Regions from separate parts of the Arthrobacter sp. YAF34 genome, predicted to be linked through region 2. Evidence: riboswitches for the same ligand, from Rfam matches in the RefSeq annotation. Region 2 holds a riboswitch; each other region holds the start of a gene.
What was found. A riboswitch is a leader RNA that binds a small molecule or an ion and turns the genes downstream of it on or off. The one in region 2 is predicted to bind thiamine pyrophosphate.
Positions count from the first base shown of each region.

Region 1: another riboswitch for thiamine pyrophosphate. It lies ahead of thiC (phosphomethylpyrimidine synthase ThiC); the one in region 2 lies ahead of AB4Y72_RS15345 (bifunctional hydroxymethylpyrimidine kinase/phosphomethylpyrimidine kinase).
Region 3: another riboswitch for thiamine pyrophosphate. It lies ahead of AB4Y72_RS13785 (ECF transporter S component); the one in region 2 lies ahead of AB4Y72_RS15345 (bifunctional hydroxymethylpyrimidine kinase/phosphomethylpyrimidine kinase).

Region 1 is NZ_JBFRCV010000013.1:140,829-147,304, forward strand. It holds partial or broken gene AB4Y72_RS16260 (glucose-6-phosphate dehydrogenase) at 1-696, opposite strand, end outside; gene ffh (signal recognition particle protein) at 849-2,435, shown strand; gene AB4Y72_RS16270 (alpha/beta fold hydrolase) at 2,521-3,255, shown strand; gene thiC (phosphomethylpyrimidine synthase ThiC) at 3,265-5,100, opposite strand; TPP riboswitch at 5,095-5,202, opposite strand; gene AB4Y72_RS16280 (GNAT family N-acetyltransferase) at 5,277-5,777, shown strand; gene AB4Y72_RS16285 (amidohydrolase family protein) at 5,781-6,476, shown strand, end outside.
Region 2 is NZ_JBFRCV010000012.1:138,060-144,535, forward strand. It holds gene AB4Y72_RS15345 (bifunctional hydroxymethylpyrimidine kinase/phosphomethylpyrimidine kinase) at 1-809, opposite strand, end outside; TPP riboswitch at 951-1,048, opposite strand; gene AB4Y72_RS15350 (Rne/Rng family ribonuclease) at 1,041-4,265, opposite strand; gene AB4Y72_RS15355 (hypothetical protein) at 4,467-4,616, shown strand; gene AB4Y72_RS15360 (vitamin K epoxide reductase family protein) at 4,775-5,446, shown strand; gene ndk (nucleoside-diphosphate kinase) at 5,545-5,958, opposite strand; gene AB4Y72_RS15370 (DUF4233 domain-containing protein) at 6,011-6,476, opposite strand, start outside.
Region 3 is NZ_JBFRCV010000010.1:133,790-140,265, forward strand. It holds gene AB4Y72_RS13775 (energy-coupling factor transporter transmembrane component T family protein) at 1-509, opposite strand, end outside; gene AB4Y72_RS13780 (ABC transporter ATP-binding protein) at 506-2,107, opposite strand; gene AB4Y72_RS13785 (ECF transporter S component) at 2,148-2,795, opposite strand; TPP riboswitch at 2,859-3,002, opposite strand; gene AB4Y72_RS13790 (heme-degrading domain-containing protein) at 3,189-3,734, shown strand; gene AB4Y72_RS13795 (hypothetical protein) at 3,718-4,077, opposite strand; gene AB4Y72_RS13800 (DUF4235 domain-containing protein) at 4,172-4,435, shown strand; gene AB4Y72_RS13805 (ion transporter) at 4,456-5,235, opposite strand; gene mnhG (monovalent cation/H(+) antiporter subunit G) at 5,296-5,691, opposite strand; gene AB4Y72_RS13815 (monovalent cation/H+ antiporter complex subunit F) at 5,681-5,959, opposite strand; gene AB4Y72_RS13820 (Na+/H+ antiporter subunit E) at 5,956-6,476, opposite strand, start outside.

The DNA.
Region 1 (6,476 bases), on a different contig from region 2:
CTGGATCATGTCGCGGAGGGCCCCGGCGCCGTCGTAATAACGGGCCCGGCCCTCCAGGGCGAGATCCTCGTCGAAGATGATTTCCACCTTTTCGATGGTCGCGCGGTTCCAGACGGGTTCGAGGAACGTGTTGGCGAAGCGCAGGCCCAGAATGTTCAGGACGGTCGCCTTGCCCAGGAAGTGGTCCACCCGATGGATGTGGTCCTCCGGGACGAGCGCGGCCAGCGTCCGGTTCAGGTGGCGTGCGGATTCCACGTCCGAGCCGAACGGCTTCTCCATCACCAGCCGGGTGCCGGCGGGCAGGTCTTTCGGAGCCAAGGCCTCGCACGCCAGCTGGCTGATGTGCGGCGGGAGGGCGAAGTAGACGGCCACCGGGCCCTCCAACTGCGCCAGCAGCCCCGCGAGCTGCCCCTCGGCCGTGACGTCGAGCTGGTGGTAGGTGCTCTCCTCGCGGATCCGTTTCAGCTCCCGCTTGCCGTAGGCATCGGCCTGGGAGTTCTCGTCCGCGAAGGATTCCTCGATCCGGTCGAGCCACTGCCCGGACGTCCAGGGATCTGATCCCGCCCCGGCCAGGGTGAGGCCGTCGGCGCGTCCCCGGGCCACCAGGCGGGCCAGTCCGGGCAGCAGGAGCCTGCCGGTCAGGTCGCCCGAGGCGCCCAGGATGAGTAAGGTTTTTACAGTTGTTTGGCTAGTCACCTACGCCAGCATGCCATCTTGAAGGCGCATATTGGTACCCTAGATAGTCGAGTCCCGTTGTCGAGGCGGTTCGTTCAGGCGAACATCAGCCGCGACGCTGGCGAGCCGGACCGGCCGCCACCTGTAGATCCACTGAAAGAAGTGCACGGCGCGTGTTCAATTCACTCTCTGACCGGTTGACAGCAACCTTCAAGAATCTGCGTGGCAAGGGCCGCCTGACCGAGGCGGACGTTGACGCCACAGTCCGCGAGATCCGGCGTGCCCTCCTGGACGCCGACGTCGCCGTTCCCGTGGTCCGGGAGTTCACCGGCCGCGTGCGCGAGCGTGCGCTCGGCGCCGAGGTCTCCGGCGCGCTGAACCCCAGCCAGCAGATCGTCAAGATCGTCAACGAAGAGCTCGTGGAAATCCTCGGCGGGGAAACCCGCCGGATCCGCCTGGCCAAGACCGGGCCCACCATCATCATGCTGGCCGGCCTCCAGGGTGCCGGTAAGACCACCCTGGCCGGCAAGCTGTCCAAGTGGCTCAAGGCCCAGGGCCACAGCCCCATGCTGGTGGCCTGCGACCTCCAGCGCCCGAACGCCGTCACCCAGCTGCAGGTGGTCGGCCAGCGCGCCGGCGTGCCCGTGTTCGCCCCGCACCCCGGCGCTACGTCCACCGAACTCGACCACCCGGCCGGTGACCCGGTCGCCGTCGCCCGTGCCGGCGTCGAGGAAGCCAAGCGCACCCTGCACGACGTCGTGATCGTGGACACCGCCGGCCGTCTCGGCGTCGACGCCGAGATGATGGAGCAGGCGCGCCAGATCCGCCGCGCGATTGTCCCCAACGAAGTGCTGTTCGTGATCGACTCCATGATCGGCCAGGACGCCGTCAACACGGCCATGGCATTCGATGAGGGCGTCAACTTCACCGGCATCGTGCTGTCCAAGCTCGACGGCGATGCCCGCGGCGGTGCCGCGCTCTCGGTCGCGTCGGTGACCGGCAAGCCCGTCATGTTCGCCTCGACCGGCGAAGGGGTGGACGACTTCGAGCTCTTCCACCCGGACCGCATGGCCTCGCGCATTCTCGACATGGGTGACGTGCTGACCCTGATCGAGCAGGCCGAGAAGTCCTGGGACAAGGACGAGGCCGCCCGGATGGCGAAGAAGTTCGCCGACCAGGAAGACTTCACCCTGGACGACTTCCTCGCCCAGATGCAGCAGATCCGCAACATGGGCTCCATGAAGAAAATGCTCATGATGATGCCCGGCGCGCAGAACATCCGCCAGCAGCTCGAGCAGTTCGACGAGCGCGAGATCGACCGCGTCGAGGCCATTGTCCGGTCCATGACGCCGCACGAGCGCGTCGCGCCGAAGATCATCAACGGCTCCCGCCGCGCACGCATCGCCCGCGGTTCCGGCGTCCACGTCTCCGAGGTCAACGGGCTGCTGGAACGCTTTGCCCAGGCCCAGAAGATGATGAAGAAGATGGCCGCGGGCGGCGGCATGCCGGGAATGCCGGGGATGCCCGGTATGGGCGGCGGCGGTGCTCGAAAGGGAGCCAAATCCGCGCCCAAGAAGAAGGCCCGCTCCGGCAACCCGGCCAAGGCTGCGCAGGAACTGCGCGACGCCGAGGCCCGGCGTGCGGCCGGCCCCAAGGCGCTGCCCACCGGGGCGTCGTTCGGCCAGCAGGGCGGCGACTTCGATCCGTCCCAGCTGAACCTGCCCAAGGGCTTCGACAAGTTCCTCGGCGGCAGCAAGTAACCGCAGTTGCCAGGTGCCGCCGGGACTGTGCCTCCGGGACTGTGTCGCCGGCGGCATCAGCACTGAAGTGCCATAGGGTTAGACCATGTTCAAGCAGCGCGTAGTCTTCGTGCACGGGGATGGCAGCTTTGGCGCCGCCGCGTGGCCCAAGCAGCACGGGATGGCGCTGGACTACGACGCGCTGTTCCTGCGGCGGCACGGGTTTGATGCCGTCGCGGAACCGCTGGAAACCAACTTCTCCGCCGACGCCGCCATCGTCCTCGCGTCGCTGGCAGACGACGGACGCGGCGAGGCCGGCGGCCATGTGGTGGCCCATTCGCAGGGCGCCATCGCCGCCATGATGGCCGCCGTCGAGCGTCCCGACCTTGTCCAGTCGCTGACCCTGGTGGAGCCCGCCTGCCTGTCCCTGACCGCGGAGCTCCCGGCCACCGCCGCGCACCGGGCACTGATGCAGCCGCTCTTCGACGTCCGGCACAACCTCAGCGACGATGACTTCCAGCGGGAGTTCATCCGCCGGGCGTTCTCGGCCGATGCGCCGGGGGCCACCACCCCGGAGGCCCTTCGGGCGGCGCGCCGGCTCCGCTTGCAGGCGCCGCCGTGGGAAGCCCCGCTGCAGATCGTGCCCGGCGTGCCGACGCTGGTCCTGACCGGCGGCTGGGAACCGCTGTATGAGGAAATCGCCGGCTACCTGCGCGAGACCGGCGCCCTGCACCGCACGGCCGCCGGAGGGCACCGGCCCCAGGATTCGTCCGACGGGGACCGGGCCATCCGCTCGTTTATCGCCGAGGTCAGCCGGCTCCAGCACGCCCGCGCGTCCTAGCCGGTACCCCTAGGAAGCTGCGGGGCCTCCCACGGAAGGCTCCGGCAAGTAGACCCTGCCGCCGGCCGCCAGGAACTCATTGCTCTTCTCCCGCATGCCGGCCGCCATCTGCGCCAGGGCCGCCTGCGAATCCGCCGATCCGTATTCGTCCCGGATGTCCTGGCTGATCCGCATCGAGCAAAACTTCGGCCCGCACATCGAACAGAAGTGCGCCGTCTTCGCCGGCTCCGCGGGGAGCGTCTCATCGTGAAAGGCCTCGGCGGTCACCGGATCCAGGGACAGGGCGAACTGGTCCCGCCAGCGGAACTCAAAACGTGCCTTGGACAGGGCATCGTCGCGTTCGTTCGCACCCGGATGCCCCTTGGCGAGGTCGGCAGCGTGGGCCGCGATCTTGTAGGTGATCACGCCCGTCTTCACGTCGTCCTTGTTCGGCAGGCCGAGATGTTCCTTGGGGGTGACGTAGCAGAGCATGGCGGTGCCGTAGCGGGCAATCTCCGTGGCGCCGATCGCCGAAGTGATGTGGTCATAGCCCGGTGCGATGTCGGTGACCAGTGGCCCCAGCGTGTAGAAGGGGGCGCCCTTGCAGAGTTCCTGCTGGCGCTCCACGTTTTCCCGGACCAGGTGGAACGGCACATGCCCCGGGCCCTCCACCATGACCTGGACGTCGAACTCCCAGGCCCGCTGGGTGAGTTCGGCCAGGGTATCCAGTTCGGCAAACTGTGCGGCGTCGTTGGCGTCGGCCGTCGCGCCGGGCCGCAGCCCGTCACCGAGGGAGAACGCGACGTCGTACTTCGCGAAGATTTCGCATAACTCGTCGAAGTGCGTGTAGAGGAAGTTTTCCCGGTGGTGCGCCAGGCACCAGCCGGCCATGATCGAACCGCCGCGGGACACGATGCCGGTGACCCGGTTGGCCGTCAGGGGCACATACCGCAGCAGCACTCCGGCGTGGATGGTCATGTAGTCCACGCCCTGTTCGCACTGTTCGATCACGGTGTCCCGGAAGATCTCCCAGGTCAGGGCGTTTGCCTCACCGTTGACCTTTTCCAGCGCCTGATAGATCGGGACCGTGCCGATCGGGACGGGGGAGTTGCGGATGATCCATTCGCGCGTGGTGTGGATGTCGTCCCCGGTGGAGAGGTCCATCACCGTGTCCGCACCCCATTGGGTGGCCCACTGGAGCTTGTCGACCTCCTCGGCGATCGAGCTGGTCACGGCGGAGTTGCCGATGTTGGCATTGATCTTGACCAGGAACGCCTTGCCGATGATCATCGGCTCCGACTCGGGGTGGTTGACGTTGTTGGGAATGATCGCCCGGCCCGCGGCCACCTCGCTGCGCACGAGTTCAACGTCGCAGTTCTCGCGCAGCGCGACGAACCGCATTTCCTGGGTGATGACGCCGTCCCGGGCGTAGCGCATCTGCGTGACGGTCCTGCCCTCGACGGCGCGGCGCGGCACCGGGCGCCCGCCCCGCCATTCGGCCGACGCCGCACCCCGGCGCACGGCCGACTTGCCGTCGTCGAGCAGCTCCCGTTCCCGGCCGTCGTACGGTTCCGTGTCCGCCCTTGCCTCGATCCAGGGGGCCCGGAACGGCTCCAGCCCGCGGACCGGATCGCTGCCCGGGCCGGCCGTGCGGTAGACCCGGAATGGAGGGTTCCGGACGCCGCCCGGCGAGGGCTCAAGGGCAATCTCGGTCACCGGGACGCGGATGCCATGCTCCGAGTCTGTGTTGAAGGCCAGCGAGTGGGCCTTCAACGACTGCGTGGGTTGCGGAGACTCGGTTTGGCCCGGCCGAATCCCGGTCGGCTGATTTTGGACACGGCTCTGCTGTGGATTTGTGGTGCTCAAGGATTGCTCACTTCCTTCGCCGGCATTACCCGGACAGGTTCAACGGTCGCAGGCTGCGTCAGCCGGATCTCAGCCCCTGCAGGGGCACCCGTGTGGTCGTAGATGAAGCTACCACGTGCCGCCGTGCGGCTGTCCAGTGTGACGGGCCCGTCCCGCCGCGGTGTTACCGTGACATCGTGACTCAGCCCAGGTTCTTGCCCGGCATCAGGACGGCGACGCCGGAGGACCTCGCGGCGCTGCCGGCTCTTGAGGCCGCCGCTGACCGCCTGCTTGAGGCGGCGCTGGGGTGCCAGGCGCTTCCGGCCGCTGAGCCTTCGACGGTGGCTGGGCCGCTCCTGTTCCTGGTTGCCGGAACTCCGCCCGTGGGGTTCGCCCGTGTCGATGAAGTCGACGGGCAGGCCCATCTCGAACAACTCGCGGTCCATCCGGACTTTGCCGGGAAGGGCCTCGGCAGGTCCCTGGTCGAGGCTGCCGTAGATGCGGCCCGGAGCCGCGGTTATGAATCGATGACGCTTTGCACGTTTGCGTTTGTCCCGTTCAATGCACCGTTTTACGCGAGCTGCGGCTTTGAGCCCGTCGCCGACCCGGCCGGGGCCCTGGCCGCCTTGCGGGCCGCCGAGGCGCAAGCGGGGCTGGATGCTCTGGGCCCGCGGATCGCGATGCGGCTTAGGCTTTAAGCCATGACAGGCATCATCGAGTTCAGCGGTCCCGTCCTCACCGGACCGACTCAGGAACGCCGCGGGCTCTGGGCCGTGGACGGCCAGCTGACCTTCCACCGTCCTGCCGCCGCGCCGGAGCAGGTGCTGGACGGCTGGGTCATTCCCGGGCTCGTGGACGCACATTGCCACATCGGCCTCGGTCCCGGCGGGGACGTCTCCGAGGACGCCGCGGAGTCCCAGGCCGTCACGGACCGCGACGCCGGGACGCTCCTGGTCCGCGACGCCGGCGCCGTCCACGACACCCGCTGGCTCCAGCAGCGTACGGACCTGCCCCGGATCATCCGCGCCGGCCGGCACATCGCCCGCACCCGGCGCTACCTGCGCGGCTTGGCCGTCGAGGTGGAACCGGAGGGTCTCGTTGAGGCCGTGCGGAAGCAGGCCCGTGCAGGCGACGGCTGGGTCAAGCTCGTGGGGGACTGGATCGACCGCGACGCCGGTGACCTCGCCGCCAGCTTCCCCGCCCGAACGGTTAAGGATGCCGTCCAGGCGGCCCACGACGAAGGGGCCCGAGTCACCGCCCACTGCTTCGCCGAAGACACGTTGGATGACATGCTCGACGCCGGCATCGACTGTATCGAGCACGGCACCGGGCTGCTGCCGCGGCACGTGCCGCGTTTCGTGGAGCAGGGCGTCCCGATCGTGCCCACCCTGATCAAC
Region 2 (6,476 bases):
ACCGGGCCGTTGCCGGTGCCGACGTCCAGGGCCGAGGCTTCGCGAAGCGCGCCGAGCAGCCAGGGCTTGACCTCCCGCAGCGCCGCTTCCCAGTCCCCCACCCGGGCCTGCACGGTGGCCATGGCCGAGGACAGCGAGCAGCCGGTGCCGTGGCTGTTGCGCGTGGCGATCCGCTCCCCCGGCACCACCACGGTCTCCTGGCCCAGCAGCCCTGCGGTGTTGACCAGCGCGTCCGGGCAGCCGGCGTCGGGCTGTCCGGCGCCCGACGGCCCCGACTGAAGGTGGCCGCCCTTGACCAGGACGGTGGTGCCGGTCTGGGCGGCCAGCCGCTTGCCCTGGGCCAGGGCCTCCGCCCAGTCCTCGGCGGCAGGCTCTTTGAGCAGGATGGCGAGTTCGGCGAGGTTGGGTGTGATGAGGTCCGCCAGCGGCAGGAGGGCCTGCAGGGCGGCCTCGGCCGATTCCTGCAGCAGCCGGTCGCCGCTGGTGGCGACCATCACCGGGTCCAGGACCACGACGGCGGGCCGCACTTTTTCCAGCCAGCCGCGGACGGCGTCAATCACCGTTGCGTCGCCGAGCATCCCGATCTTGGCGGCATCGATGCCGATGTCATCGCTGATCGCGTCCAGCTGCGCGGTGAGGAACGCCGCCGGAGGCACGTGAACGGCGCGCACGCCCTGGGTGTTTTGCGCGGTGAGGGCCGTGATGGCGGCCATGCCGTAGCCGCCGTTGGCTGCGATGCTCTTCAGGTCGGCCTGGATCCCGGCCCCGCCGGACGGGTCCGAGCCGGCGATGGCCAGCACGCGGGGAATGTGGCGCGGCTCGGGGTGCTCGCCGAGCCGAACCTTGCCGGGCAGAAAATTGGCCGGAAGAAAATCCCTGGACAGAGAATCACTGGACAGAGAATCACTAGACAGAGAATCACCGGACAGAAACTCGGACGGATTCGATGGTGCGGGCACGTCAGACATCCCTTCGCCGGTGCTAACCGGACAGGTTCAACGGGTGTGGATCTCAGCCGGCCCGATGCGCGGCACCCCGTGTCAGGGCTCCAGCCTAGCGTTGCCTCCGGGATGTCCGGTTAACGGCGAAACGGGCCCGGCCCGGGCCGCGGCAGGTGCCTTGGCTTCGTGAACCGATCCGGCCGCAGCCTGGCGCGTTGCCTCGCGATGCTCCACGGACGTCTCGTTGGCCGCCCCCTGGGCGCGGCTGGCGCTCCGGTTGCGGCGGCCGCGGCGGCCGCGCGTCGACCCGGTGTCCGCTGCCGGTGAGGACGGCGCCTCGGCAGCGGACTGTTCCTGCTTGGCTTCCTGCTTGGGTTCCTGCTTGCCTGCCTCGGCGTCGCCCAGGTTCGCGAACGCCTCGGTCAGCAGATCCAGCGTCAGGGCTGGCTCCTGCGCGTCCTCCGCGTGCTCGACGAAGGGCAACGCGACTTGCTCGCCGCCGAACGTCAGCACGGTCGCGGGGCGGCCGGCTGCCTCGTCGGCGGCTGCGAGCTTCGTGACGGCGTCGACGGCGGCCTTGCGGGCCCCCGCGTCGCTGACGGCGGCGGCCTCGCCGTCGTGCAGGTGGGCGGCGTGCGCCGCGGCAGCAATGTTCGCCAGCGCGGCACGCGTTGCTTCAGCCTTGGCGTGGCGTTCGGCCTCGGTGGGCTCGGCGTGGACAGCGGCCGGCGCCGACGGCGCGGCCGGCGTGCCCTCAGTGCCCTGGCTTCCCCGGCCGCGGCGCCGGCTCTTACGTTCGGTGCGGGCGGCAGGCGCGGCCTCGGCGCGCGGCACGTAGTGCTCCGCGGCGACCGTGTTGGCGCGGCGGTGTTCGACGGGCTCGTCGTGGGTGACGATGCCGCGGCCGGCGCAGGCCTCACACTGCTCGCCGAAGACTTCCAGCAGCCCGGTGCCCATCCGCTTGCGGGTCATCTGCACAAGGCCCAGCGAGGTCACCTCGGCCACCTGGTGCTTGGTGCGGTCCCGGCCCAGGCACTCCACCATGCGGCGCAGCACAAGGTCACGGTTGGATTCGAGCACCATGTCGATGAAGTCGATCACGATGATGCCGCCGATGTCGCGCAAGCGCAGCTGCCGGACGACCTCCTCGGCCGCCTCCAGGTTGTTCTTAGTGACAGTTTCCTCGAGGTTGCCGCCGCTGCCGGTGAACTTGCCGGTGTTGACGTCCACCACGGTCATGGCCTCGGTGCGGTCAATCACGAGCGAGCCGCCCGAGGGCAGGAACACCTTTCGGTCCAGGGCCTTGTGGATCTGCTCGTCGATGCGCCAGGCGGCGAAGATGTCCGTGTCCTTGGTCCACTTCTCGAGCCGGCCCACGAGGTCCGGCGCCACGTACGTGACGTAGGCCTCGATGGTGTCCCAGGCCTCCTCGCCGGAGACGATCAGCTTGGAGAAGTCCTCGTTGAAGACGTCCCGGACCACCTTGATGGTCAGGTCCGGTTCGCCGTAGAGCAGCTCCGGGGCCAGGATTTTGGTCGACGTCGCCTGGCTCTCGATGCCCTCCCACTGCGCGCGGAGGCGGTTGATGTCGTGCGTCAGCTCTTCCTCGGATGCCCCCTCGGCCGCGGTGCGGACAATCACGCCCGCGTCCTCGGGCAGGCGGTCCTTGAGGATCCGCTTGAGACGGTTGCGTTCGACGTCGGGCAGCTTGCGGGAGATGCCGGTCATGGAACCGCCGGGCACGTACACGAGGTAGCGGCCGGGCAGCGAGATCTGGCTGGTGAGGCGGGCGCCCTTGTGGCCGACCGGGTCCTTGGTGACCTGGACCAGGACGGAATCGCCGGACTTCAGCGCGTTTTCGATCCGGCGCTGCTTGCCCTCGAGGTTGACGGACTCCCAGTTCACTTCACCGGCGTAGAGAACGGCGTTGCGGCCGCGCCCGATGTCCACGAAGGCGGCTTCCATCGACGGCAGCACGTTCTGGACCTTGCCCAGGTACACGTTGCCTATCAGGGAGTCCTGCTGGGTCTTGGACACGAAGTGTTCGGCCAGGACGCCGTCTTCGAGGACGCCGATCTGGATTCTGTCGTCGCGCTGGCGGACGATCATCTGCCGGTCCACGGATTCGCGGCGGGCCAGGAACTCGGCCTCGGTGATGACGGTGCGGCGTCGGCCGGTGTCGCGGGATTCGCGGCGGCGCTGCTTCTTCGCCTCGAGCCGGGTGGAGCCCTTGAGGGACGTGACGCGGTTGTTGACCGGCGCCTCGGTGGCCGCGCGGGGTGCACGGACACGGGTCACGGTGTTGGGCGGGTCGTTGTCTTCCCCGCCCGTCAGTTCCAGATCCTGGTCACCACGGCGGCGGCGACGGCGGCGGCGCGAGGTCACGCCGTCGTCGAGTGTGCCTTCCTGGCTCTCGTCGCCCTCTTCGTCCGCGCCTTCAATAGAGCCTTCGGTAGAGCCGTCAGCGTCGGTGTCGGATTCGGCGGCGGTGCGGGTGCGGCCCCGCCGGCCGCGGCTGCGACGGCGACGGCGGCTTCCGCCGTCCTCGTCCTCGTCGCCTTCCTCCTCCTCGGCCTCCGCTGCCGGTGCAGCAGGCGCCGGACGCACCACGGTGCTGAGGTCGGGGGCCTGGAAGATCACCGACGTGAGGGCGCCCGGCTCCATGAACAGGGACGCGGCCGGGCTGTCCGCCGGCTGGGCTTCCGGCTGTTCGGCCTGGGCCCCGGCGGGCTGGGCCTCCGCAGCGGGCGCGTGGTCCGGTTGAGCAGCGGTGGCGGTTTCCGCCAACCCGGCTTCTTCGGCCGGGACGGCAATTGCGGGCACTTCGGCTTTCGGAGCGGCCTTGGCACGGCTGGCGCGGCGCCGGACCGGCTTCTCTGCGGCCTTCTCTGCGACGGCGGCGGCGGAATCAGCGGCAGCCTCAGGAGCCTCTGCGGGGGCGGGTGCGTTGGCTTCGGGCTCTTCGTCGAAGGCTGGCAGCGGTTCCGGGGCGGCAACAGGCTTGCGGGCACGGGTACGCCGTGCGGGCGCCTTGGCGGCAGTTTCGGGGGCAGCACTTTCGGCTGCGGCGGCTTCCGGTGCGGCTTCGACGGCGGCCGCCTTGCGGCGGCGGCCGGTGACGGGCTCATCCGAGCCTGCGGCGTTGGCCAGGGCCGATGCCTCGGCCACAGCCTCCGCGGCCGCCGCGTCGTCGACCTTCGGGACGGGCGCCTTGCGGCGGGTCCGGACGGCCCGCTTCGGCGCTACCGGAGCCTCTGCTTCCGCAGTTCCTGCTTCCGCGGCGACTAGCTCTTCGTTACCGGCTACAACCTGGTCATTATCCATATGTGGCTACACTCCTGCCCCTGATGCGCCGCCACATTCGACGCCCGTTGGGGCAAATATGCGTCAACACCCGCAGGCATTGACAGAAGTCAATTGGATACCCTCAGGTTCGCACCGGCAGTGGGGTGCGGCAGCCCTGGAGGGCCGGCGAGATTGTTTTTGGAACCCGTTGACCTAAACGCCACAGCCAGGTGCCGTCCAATGGCATTGCGCGACAGCTGGGATCAGTGGATCCTCAGCGCCCTGCTCATCATTGGCGGTCTTGAAACAAAATCGCCGGACCGGAATCCGGATGTGGATCGGGTTCCAGCCACGTTCATTGTCTCACAAGCACCGTCAAAGCTGGCGTAAGCGGGGCTGGAAGTGAATCGCCGCCGCCGGACGGGGCGGCCTGCGGACTGCCCCGAGGCCTGTTCGGCGGCTCGTCCTGCGGCGCCGCCCAGCCTGCGGCGTTAGAATCGGGGCCAGAAGCACCCGGTCACGACGAGCAAAAAAGGACCCCATATTCCATGCCCAGCATCTCCAGCACCGCCGGCGACGCGACCGTGCATCACCCGGGTTCCGACCCGGCATCCACGGGCCAGTCCCTTCCCACGATGACCCGCGACCGCCCGTTCGCCTGGCTCCTGCTCCTCACCGGCGTCGTCGGCTGGCTGGCCTCCGGCGCCTTGGTGCTGGAGAAGCTGGAGGTCCTCAAGGACCCGCACCACGTGACGGTCTGTGACGTGAACCCATGGATCTCCTGCGGCCAGGTTATGCAGACACCTCAGAGTTCCGTGTTCGGCTTCCCGAACATGTTCATCGGGATTGTTGCCTTCGCGGTAATCATCACCACGGCGATGGGCATCCTGGCCGGCGCCAAGTTCGCGCGGTGGTACTGGCTGGGGCTTCAGACCGGCGTCACCTTGGGCTTCGCGTTCGTGGTCTGGCTCTGGTCCCAGGCCCTTTACTCGATCCACATTCTTTGCCCGTTATGCATGATTGTGTGGGCCGTCATGATCCCCTTGTTCGTCTGGGTGACCGTGCGCAACATTTCCCACGGTGTGATCGCGCTGCCCGCCGGCCCCACCAAGGTTCTGGGCGACGCCGGCTGGATCATCACGGCGTTGCTGTACGTCGCCGTCATCGCCACGATCTTCTTCGCGTTCATCCAGGTCTTCATCGGGACCTCCGGGTACTGAGCACGCTTCAACAACGCGAGGCGACAGAAAAGGCCAATGTTCCGAAGAACATTGGCCTTTTCTGTCACCCCTGTACGGGGTATGCCCGGAAACGAGGGCTAGAACCAGATCTTGATCTCACGCTCGGCGGACTCCACCGAATCCGAGCCGTGGACCAGGTTCTGCTGCACGGCCAGGCCCCAGTCGCGGCCAAAGTCACCGCGGATGGTGCCGGGCGCCGCCGTCGTCGGATCCGTGGTGCCGGCGAGGGACCGGAAGCCCTCGATCACGCGGTGTCCCTCGAAGATCGCGGCGACAACCGGGCCGCTGAGCATGAACTCAACCAGCGGCTCGTAGAACGGCTTGCCGACGTGCTCCTCGTAGTGCTGCTCCAGCAGCTCGCGGCTCGCGTTGACTTTCTTGAGCTCGGCCAGGGTGTAGCCCTTGGCTTCGATCCGGCCGAGGATGGCGCCGGACAGGTTGCGGGCGACGCCGTCGGGCTTGATCAGGACGAGGGTGCGCTCAATGCTCACAGCTGCTCCAATGTGTTGGGGTGGGGTTCGGGTCAAGTCTACGGGTTTCGGGCTACGGGTTCGGGGCGCCGGCGCCGGGCGTTGGGTCCGGCCCGGTACCCGCAGGATGGGCCGCGTCCCACGCAGCCTGTTCGCGATCCCGTTCGGCCGCTTCCCGGTCGATCCGGATGCCCGTCCGGATCCCGTACCACCAGGCAATGGCGAAGAGGGCGCCCACAAGGTACATGGCCGGCTCCAGGATGCCGCTCAGGATCAGGACGAGCTGCAGGATCCAGCCCAGGGCCACGCCCCACGGCTTCGACAGGACCGCGCAGGTGAACACGAACACGAGGCACAGGCCGATCCCCACGGAGAAGACCAGGCCCGCCGGGAACTCGTTCCGGTGCAGGCCGAAGACGGCGAGCGTGCCGAAGAGCACCACGAATGCTTCCAGCAGCAGGACCGTCGAAGCGAACATGACCTTGGTGGAGCGCCGCTTCTTGGGCATGCCCGGGCGCCATTCGCGCTGGGCTTTGGTG
Region 3 (6,476 bases), on a different contig from region 2:
CCGATCGTCTGCCATTGCTCGGCCATGATCCCGACCAGCCGCATGGCCGCCAGGGTGCCCAGCACGAATCGGTGCGGAAGTTTTGCGTTCTGGGCCAGGGCATCGGCCAGGTCTGTGGGGTCGGTGCAGCTCATCAGCAGCACCGCCGGCAGCGCGATCGCGAGTCCCCGGAGCATGAAGCCGAGTCCCAGCTGCAGCGAACCGGTGCTGATGGTCCAGATCCCGGCGTCGAACAGAACTGAACCGGCCTCGGGCGCAAGGATGGCGGTGCTCCAGCCACCGAGGGCCGCCGCGAGGATCAACGGCCAGCCGCGCTGCCACAGCAGGGCCAGGGTCAGTCCGGCCAACGGCAGAAGCAGCAGTTCGAAGGCCAGCGCCACCGATGCGGAGACCCAGTCAATGGACAGGGCCAGCACCAGGGTGATCAGCGTGACCGCGGTGAACTTGGCGAGCGGGTTGGCCCGGGCCAGCAGCGCATGGTTGCCGCGGAGGCTCAGCGCATCCCTCATGGCGCGGCCCCCTCTGGAAGCCCAGGATCCCGGGCCGGGACGCCCGCGGCGGCCGTGTTGAGCGTGGGGAGGCGCAGTTCGGTGCCGCCAAGGACGGCGCTGAATTCGGCGTCGTGCGTTACGGAGACCACCGCGGTGCCGGCGTCGAGGAGTTCGGAGAGGAACGAGGCGAGTTCGGCCCAGGTGTTGGCGTCCTGGCCGAAGGTGGGTTCGTCCAGGACCAGCACCTGCGGGTGCGCGGCCAGCACGGTGGCCACCGAGAGGCGCCGCTTCTCGCCGCCGGAGAGCGTGTACGGGTTGGCATCCACGAGCCCGGTGAGCCGCAGCCGCTCCAGGAGCTCGTCCACACGGTCTTCGCCGTAGCCGAGGTGCCGGGGCCCGAACATGAGCTCGTCGAGGACCTTGCCGGTGACGAACTGGTGCTCGGGTTCCTGGAACACGGTGCCGATCCTGGCGATCAGCTGCTGGGCTTTCCACCGGTACGGATCGGTTCCGGTGCCATCGCCTACGCGACTATTCAGCTCGGTCGGGGCGCAGACCGTCCCCGCGACGGGGCGCAGGAGACCGGCCAGCGTCAGTGCCAGGGTCGACTTCCCCGAGCCGTTCTGCCCGGTGATGGTCAGGGCCTCGCCGGCGCGGACCTGTGTGGCGATGCCCGACTGCACGGCACGCGGGGCAATGGTGCGGAAACCCTCGCGCAGCCCGGCCCGCCGCGGCCGCTCGCGGGACACCGCGAGTCCTTCCGCCGCGAGCAGGAGCTGCCCGGATGCCGGGGCGGACCGGGTCCGCGTCCCCGGAACATAGCCGGGAACCCAGACGCCCGCACCGATGAGCATGTCCCGCGCCTCGGCCAGAACCTGGTCCGGCGGCCCGTCAATGAGTACGGCGGAGTCCGTGGCAGACCCGGGCTGCAGCACCACGATCCGGTCCACGAGGTCTTTCCAGACGGCCACCCGGTGCTCCACGACCACCAGGGTGGCGCCCGTCTTGTCCAGGCAGCGGCCCACGGCGTCCCGGACCTCCAGGACGCCGGCGGGGTCGAGGTTGGCGGTCGGCTCGTCGAGCAGCAGCACCCCCGGCCGCATCGCCAGGATCCCGGCGAGCGCCAGCCGCTGCTTTTGGCCCCCGGAGAGCGCCGACGTCGGGTGGTCCAGCGGCAGCCGGCCCAGCCCGACGTCGTCGAGCGCCTCACGCACCCGTGGCCAGATCTCGGCCGCGGGGACGGAAAGGTTCTCCGCGCCGAAGGCGACGTCGTCGCCGAGGCGGGAGAGCACCACCTGGGTCTCCGGATCCTGCTGCACCAGCCCGGCGCGGCCGCGCTGCGCCCGCGGCGGGGCGCCGTCGATCAGGAGGCTTCCGGTCTCGTCTGAGTCGTCGGAGTCGCCGGCCGGCCCGGACGCGCCGTCTCCGAGCACACCAGCCAGGGCGTGGAGCAGGGTCGACTTGCCGGCGCCGGAGGGGCCCAGCAGGAGCACGCGCTCCCCGGGCCGGATGTCCAGGTCAAGGCCGTTGACGGCCGGCTTGGACCGGCCGGCGTGCCGCCAGCCCCAGCCGCGTGCCGTTACGGCGGCCGGCCGGACGCCCGTTGGGGATGTCATGAATCGTCTACACCGTTTCAGAGGGGTTTGGAGGTGCGGTTCAGGAGAAGACGGGCTCCGTGGCGGCCTTGCGCGAGGCAAAGGAGGCAAGCACGCCCGTCTTGGCCAGGCCGCGGGTGGCCAGCCACGCCAGTCCGCCGGCAATCACGGCGCCCGAGATGGTGGTGAAGACGATGTAGGCGAGTTTGTCCCCGGCTTCGTAGGCGATGTTCCAGCCCCACGGCAGGAACGAGTCGTTCAGGCCGCAGAAGAGGCCCGCGCCGGCACCGGCCAGCACCGATACCGGCAGGTTGAACTTCTTGTAGAGGAAGGCCGCGAAGACCAGTTCCGCGCCGAGGCCCTGCAGGACGCCGGAGATCAGGACCGTGGTGCCGTATTGCGAGCCCATGATGAGCTCGCCCGTGGCCGCCACGGTTTCGCAGAAGAGGGCAGCGCCGGGCTTGCGGATGATGAGCATGCCCAGCACCGCGGGGATCATCCATCCGCCGGCGTAGAGTCCGCTGAGCGGCGGGTAGAGCGCGCTGAGGGGGGTTGAAATCAGGTTGGCGCCCTGATCCCAGGCCCAGAAGATGACGCCGCCGGCCACGGCAATCAAGGCGGCCACCACAATGTCCACTACCCGCCAGGCGTAGTTGTGCCGGGCGGATGAGCGGCTGGCCGAACCAGGCTGTGCTGAAATATCTGTCATGTCGTCCTCCTGAGGAACAGGAGGGGAGGGTGCGGCCGGCCGCGGCTTCCGCCGCCCTCCGGGCACCCTGAGAACTCGACTCCCTTGCGCCGGTACTAACCGGATCAGGTTCGAGGGTCTGCGGCTGTCCGCACTCTCAGCGCCCACCGATGTTCTCCCCGGATTCTTCCGGCGATGCCCGACGGCGGCGCTCCCCTGTCGTGATTATTTCGCCCTTGTGGGCTGGCTCAGTTTACACCCGGACGGCCGGGTTTTCAGCGGCGTTCCGTCACAATCCGGGCCGGACAGCGACGGTCCCGGCGGGCGGGAACGCCGTGGTTGGTAGAGTCGTCGTGTCGGACACCCGGACCCGCCAGCGGGCGGCCTCGCCCCCACCGGAAAGCTGGAAATATTTTGACGCACATACCGGCCACGCACGGTCCCTCCCGGGAATACGACCCCGACTCGAACGAGCCGCAGCCGCACGGATCCCTGGCGGCCCTCATCGGCCGCGTGCTGGCCGAGATGGATGCGCTCCAGTTCGCATCCTTCAGCAAGGACGACGCCCTGGACCTCGGGCTCCTCCTGGTCGAGTTGGGCAGGCAACGCTCGCTGCCCATCGCCGTCGACATCACCAAAGGCGAACAGGTGCTCTTCCACGCCGCGCTGGACGGCGCCACACCGGACAATGAGCGCTGGATCAACGCCAAGAAGCGCACGGCCCAGCGGTACGAGGTCCCTTCCTTGCTGGTGGGCCTCCGGGCCCGCGCGGCCGGAGGAAGGATCGAGGACAACGCGTGGTTCGATCAGACGGAGTTCGCCGCCCACGGCGGCGCGTTCCCGATTTACCTGCGCGGCACAGGGGCCGTGGCGGTCGTCACCGTCTCCGGGCTGCCCCAGAAGGCGGACCACGACCTCGTCGTCGAGGCGCTGCGGACGGTCCTCACACCGGGATCCTAGGCGGCGCCAGTGCCGGCGTCCTCCGGGACAGCCGGATCAAGGCAATTCCCACCGCCGTGAACCAGGCCCACATCAGGATGCCGTACACCAGGTAGATCTCTGGAACGGCGAACCGGAGTGCCTCCGCCGCGGTGGCATAGCGGAGCTGCATGTCGGACCCGACAGGGCCCGGCGCGAGCGTGCCGGCCGCGTTCGCGTAGCTGTCACTGAGATCGACCAGGATCAGCGATCCGCGGCTCGCGACCGGTACGGCCAGGAACAGTGCCCACGGCAGGGCTCCGATCACCGCGGCCAGAAGGGCCACGCTCTTGTTGAGCGGGGCGAGCGCCACAAAGAGGGTCACAACCGGACAGGGGCGTTGGCCCCTGTCCCGGCCGCCGGGCAAGGAACGCTAGGCTAGGGGCGGCCCTGTTTCCTCCCGCAAGGAGTTACCCAGAATGAACCTCGTCATCAAACTGCTCGGCACCGGCGTCAGCCTGCTTGCCGGCTATGTCGGCACCAAGGTCGTTGACACCGTCTGGGAGAAGTCCACGGGCAACAAGCCGCCCAAGGACCACGACGACGACGCTCCCACGACGCTGCGCTCGGCATTGACGTTCGCATTGATCTCCGCCTCCGTCAGCGCCGCCATCCAGGTCCTCGCCAACCGCGGCACCCAGCGCGCCATCACCCGCTTCGCCAAGACCCAGGACGTCGTCTAACCGGATCCGTTCCAGGACGTTCACGAGGTTGGCTCGGCGAGCAGCTTTCTGATCTCGGCGAGCTTCGCTTCGGACTCTTCGAGGCGCAAGCGGAGCCCTTCAACCGCCGCAGTGCTCGTGTCGCCCGCATCCGCGGGCAGTGCGGGCTCTTTCTGCTTGGGCGACAGGAAGAAGTTGGCCAGGTATCCGGTGAAGGTGCCGAAGATGCCGACACCGACGACGATGATGCCTGACCCGAGGATTCGGCCGGCGCCGGTGACCGGATATTGGTCACCGTAGCCAACTGTCGAGATCGTGACGATCGTGTACCAGATGGCGTCCGAGGCGGTTCTGATGTTGGCCCCCGGGGCGTACTGCTCGATGCGGAGCATCGAAAGGCTCCCGAATTCCAGCACGAAAATGCCCATGAGCAGCAGGATGTACAGGGAGCTGCCGGCCCGGTCCTTGCTCAGCGCGCGGCCGACCGTGCGGATGCCGACGTCGCGGAGCAGCCGGTACACCCGGACCAGCCTGAAGACGCGCAGGACCTTGAATTGCGCCAACGGCACGCTGGCCAGCAGGTCAGCCCAGCCGAAGTGTCTGAAGAAATAGGCGCCGGCCGATGGTGCGGTGAAGATCCGGTAGAGGAAGTCGGCAACGAAGATCCCGCTGAAAATGGCGTTCATCACCTCGAGCACGGTGGCGAGCGACTGCTCCTGCACAACAAACAGGAGCCCGAGATTGACGATCGACAGGATCGACAGGATACCGATGAAGATCTCGTATCCGATGCCCTTCAGTTCACTGCGTACCTTGGTCATGTGAGGATTCTGGCACGTCAGCAGCTGCGTAGCCGACACTATTTTCGTATCGGTCTACCCTCAACGGTCGGGGCCGTCGTCCGCCCGGCGCTTGGCCGCCGCCTTCTGGGCTGCCGTCTGGACTACGGCCTCGAGCTCATCGACGCTCAGCAATTCCGGGTGCAGGTGCTTAGTCCGGTAGCCGGCCCGGCCCACCATATGGGCCGACACGGGGACGGTGAGCAGCTGGAACAGCCACGCCACCACCAGGACCGGCCACACCCACCAGGTGCGCATCTGCAGGCCAAGGGCCGCCAGGAGCAGGAACAGGCCGAGGACCTGCGGCTTGGTGGCGGCGTGCATCCTGCTCATGAGGTCCGGGAAGCGCATGAGCCCGACGGCGGCGGCGAGGGACATCAGCGCGCCGGTCACCATGAACACCGCGGAGACGGCGTCGATCACTGTTTCAGGATTCACGGACGTTGTCCCTCCGGTCGGCGACGAACCGGGCCACGGTGACGGAGCCGACGAACCCGATAAGGGAAATCGCGACCAGCAGCATCAGGTTGTTGAGGTGCCGGTTGACGGCCATGTCGATGCACAGGGCCGCGCCGAAGATGGCCAGCAGCACGTCGGCGGCGAGCACCCGGTCCAGCAGCGATGGTCCCCGCGCGATCCGGACGATCGCCCCCGCGGCGGCCAGCGAGAGTACGACGGCGGATACCGTCAGGACGATCTGCATCATGCGGCGCTCTCCTGTGTAAGGGCGGACAGTTCCTCTTTGGTCCCCATGATCCTGATCAGCCCGGCCTCGGTGTCCCGGACCTCGTTGCGCAGCTTGGCCGCGTCATCGGCGTTGCGGACGTTAATGCCGTGGATGTAGAGGGTGGACGTGGATCTGTCCACCTCCACCACGAGGGATCCCGGGATCAGCGAGATCACATGCCCGGTGGCCGTCACGAGGAGGTCCGAATGGCTCCGCAGCGGCACAGCGACGATTGCGCTGACCACGCGTGGCCCGCGGGCCACGGCGAGGTACAGGACCTGGAAGCTCGCCGCCACGACTTTTCCGAGGAAGATGATGGCGAAGGGGACGGCGCGGAGCACGTTGAAGCGGCCGCCGAGCTCCACCGGGGGCAGATAGAACACACGTGCCACCAGCACGGCGATGAGGGCGCCGAAGAGGAGATTGCCGGGGCTGAAGTTTTGCCACAGGGCTCCCCAGACGAACACGAGCCACACCAGCAGCGGCAGTTCCTGGC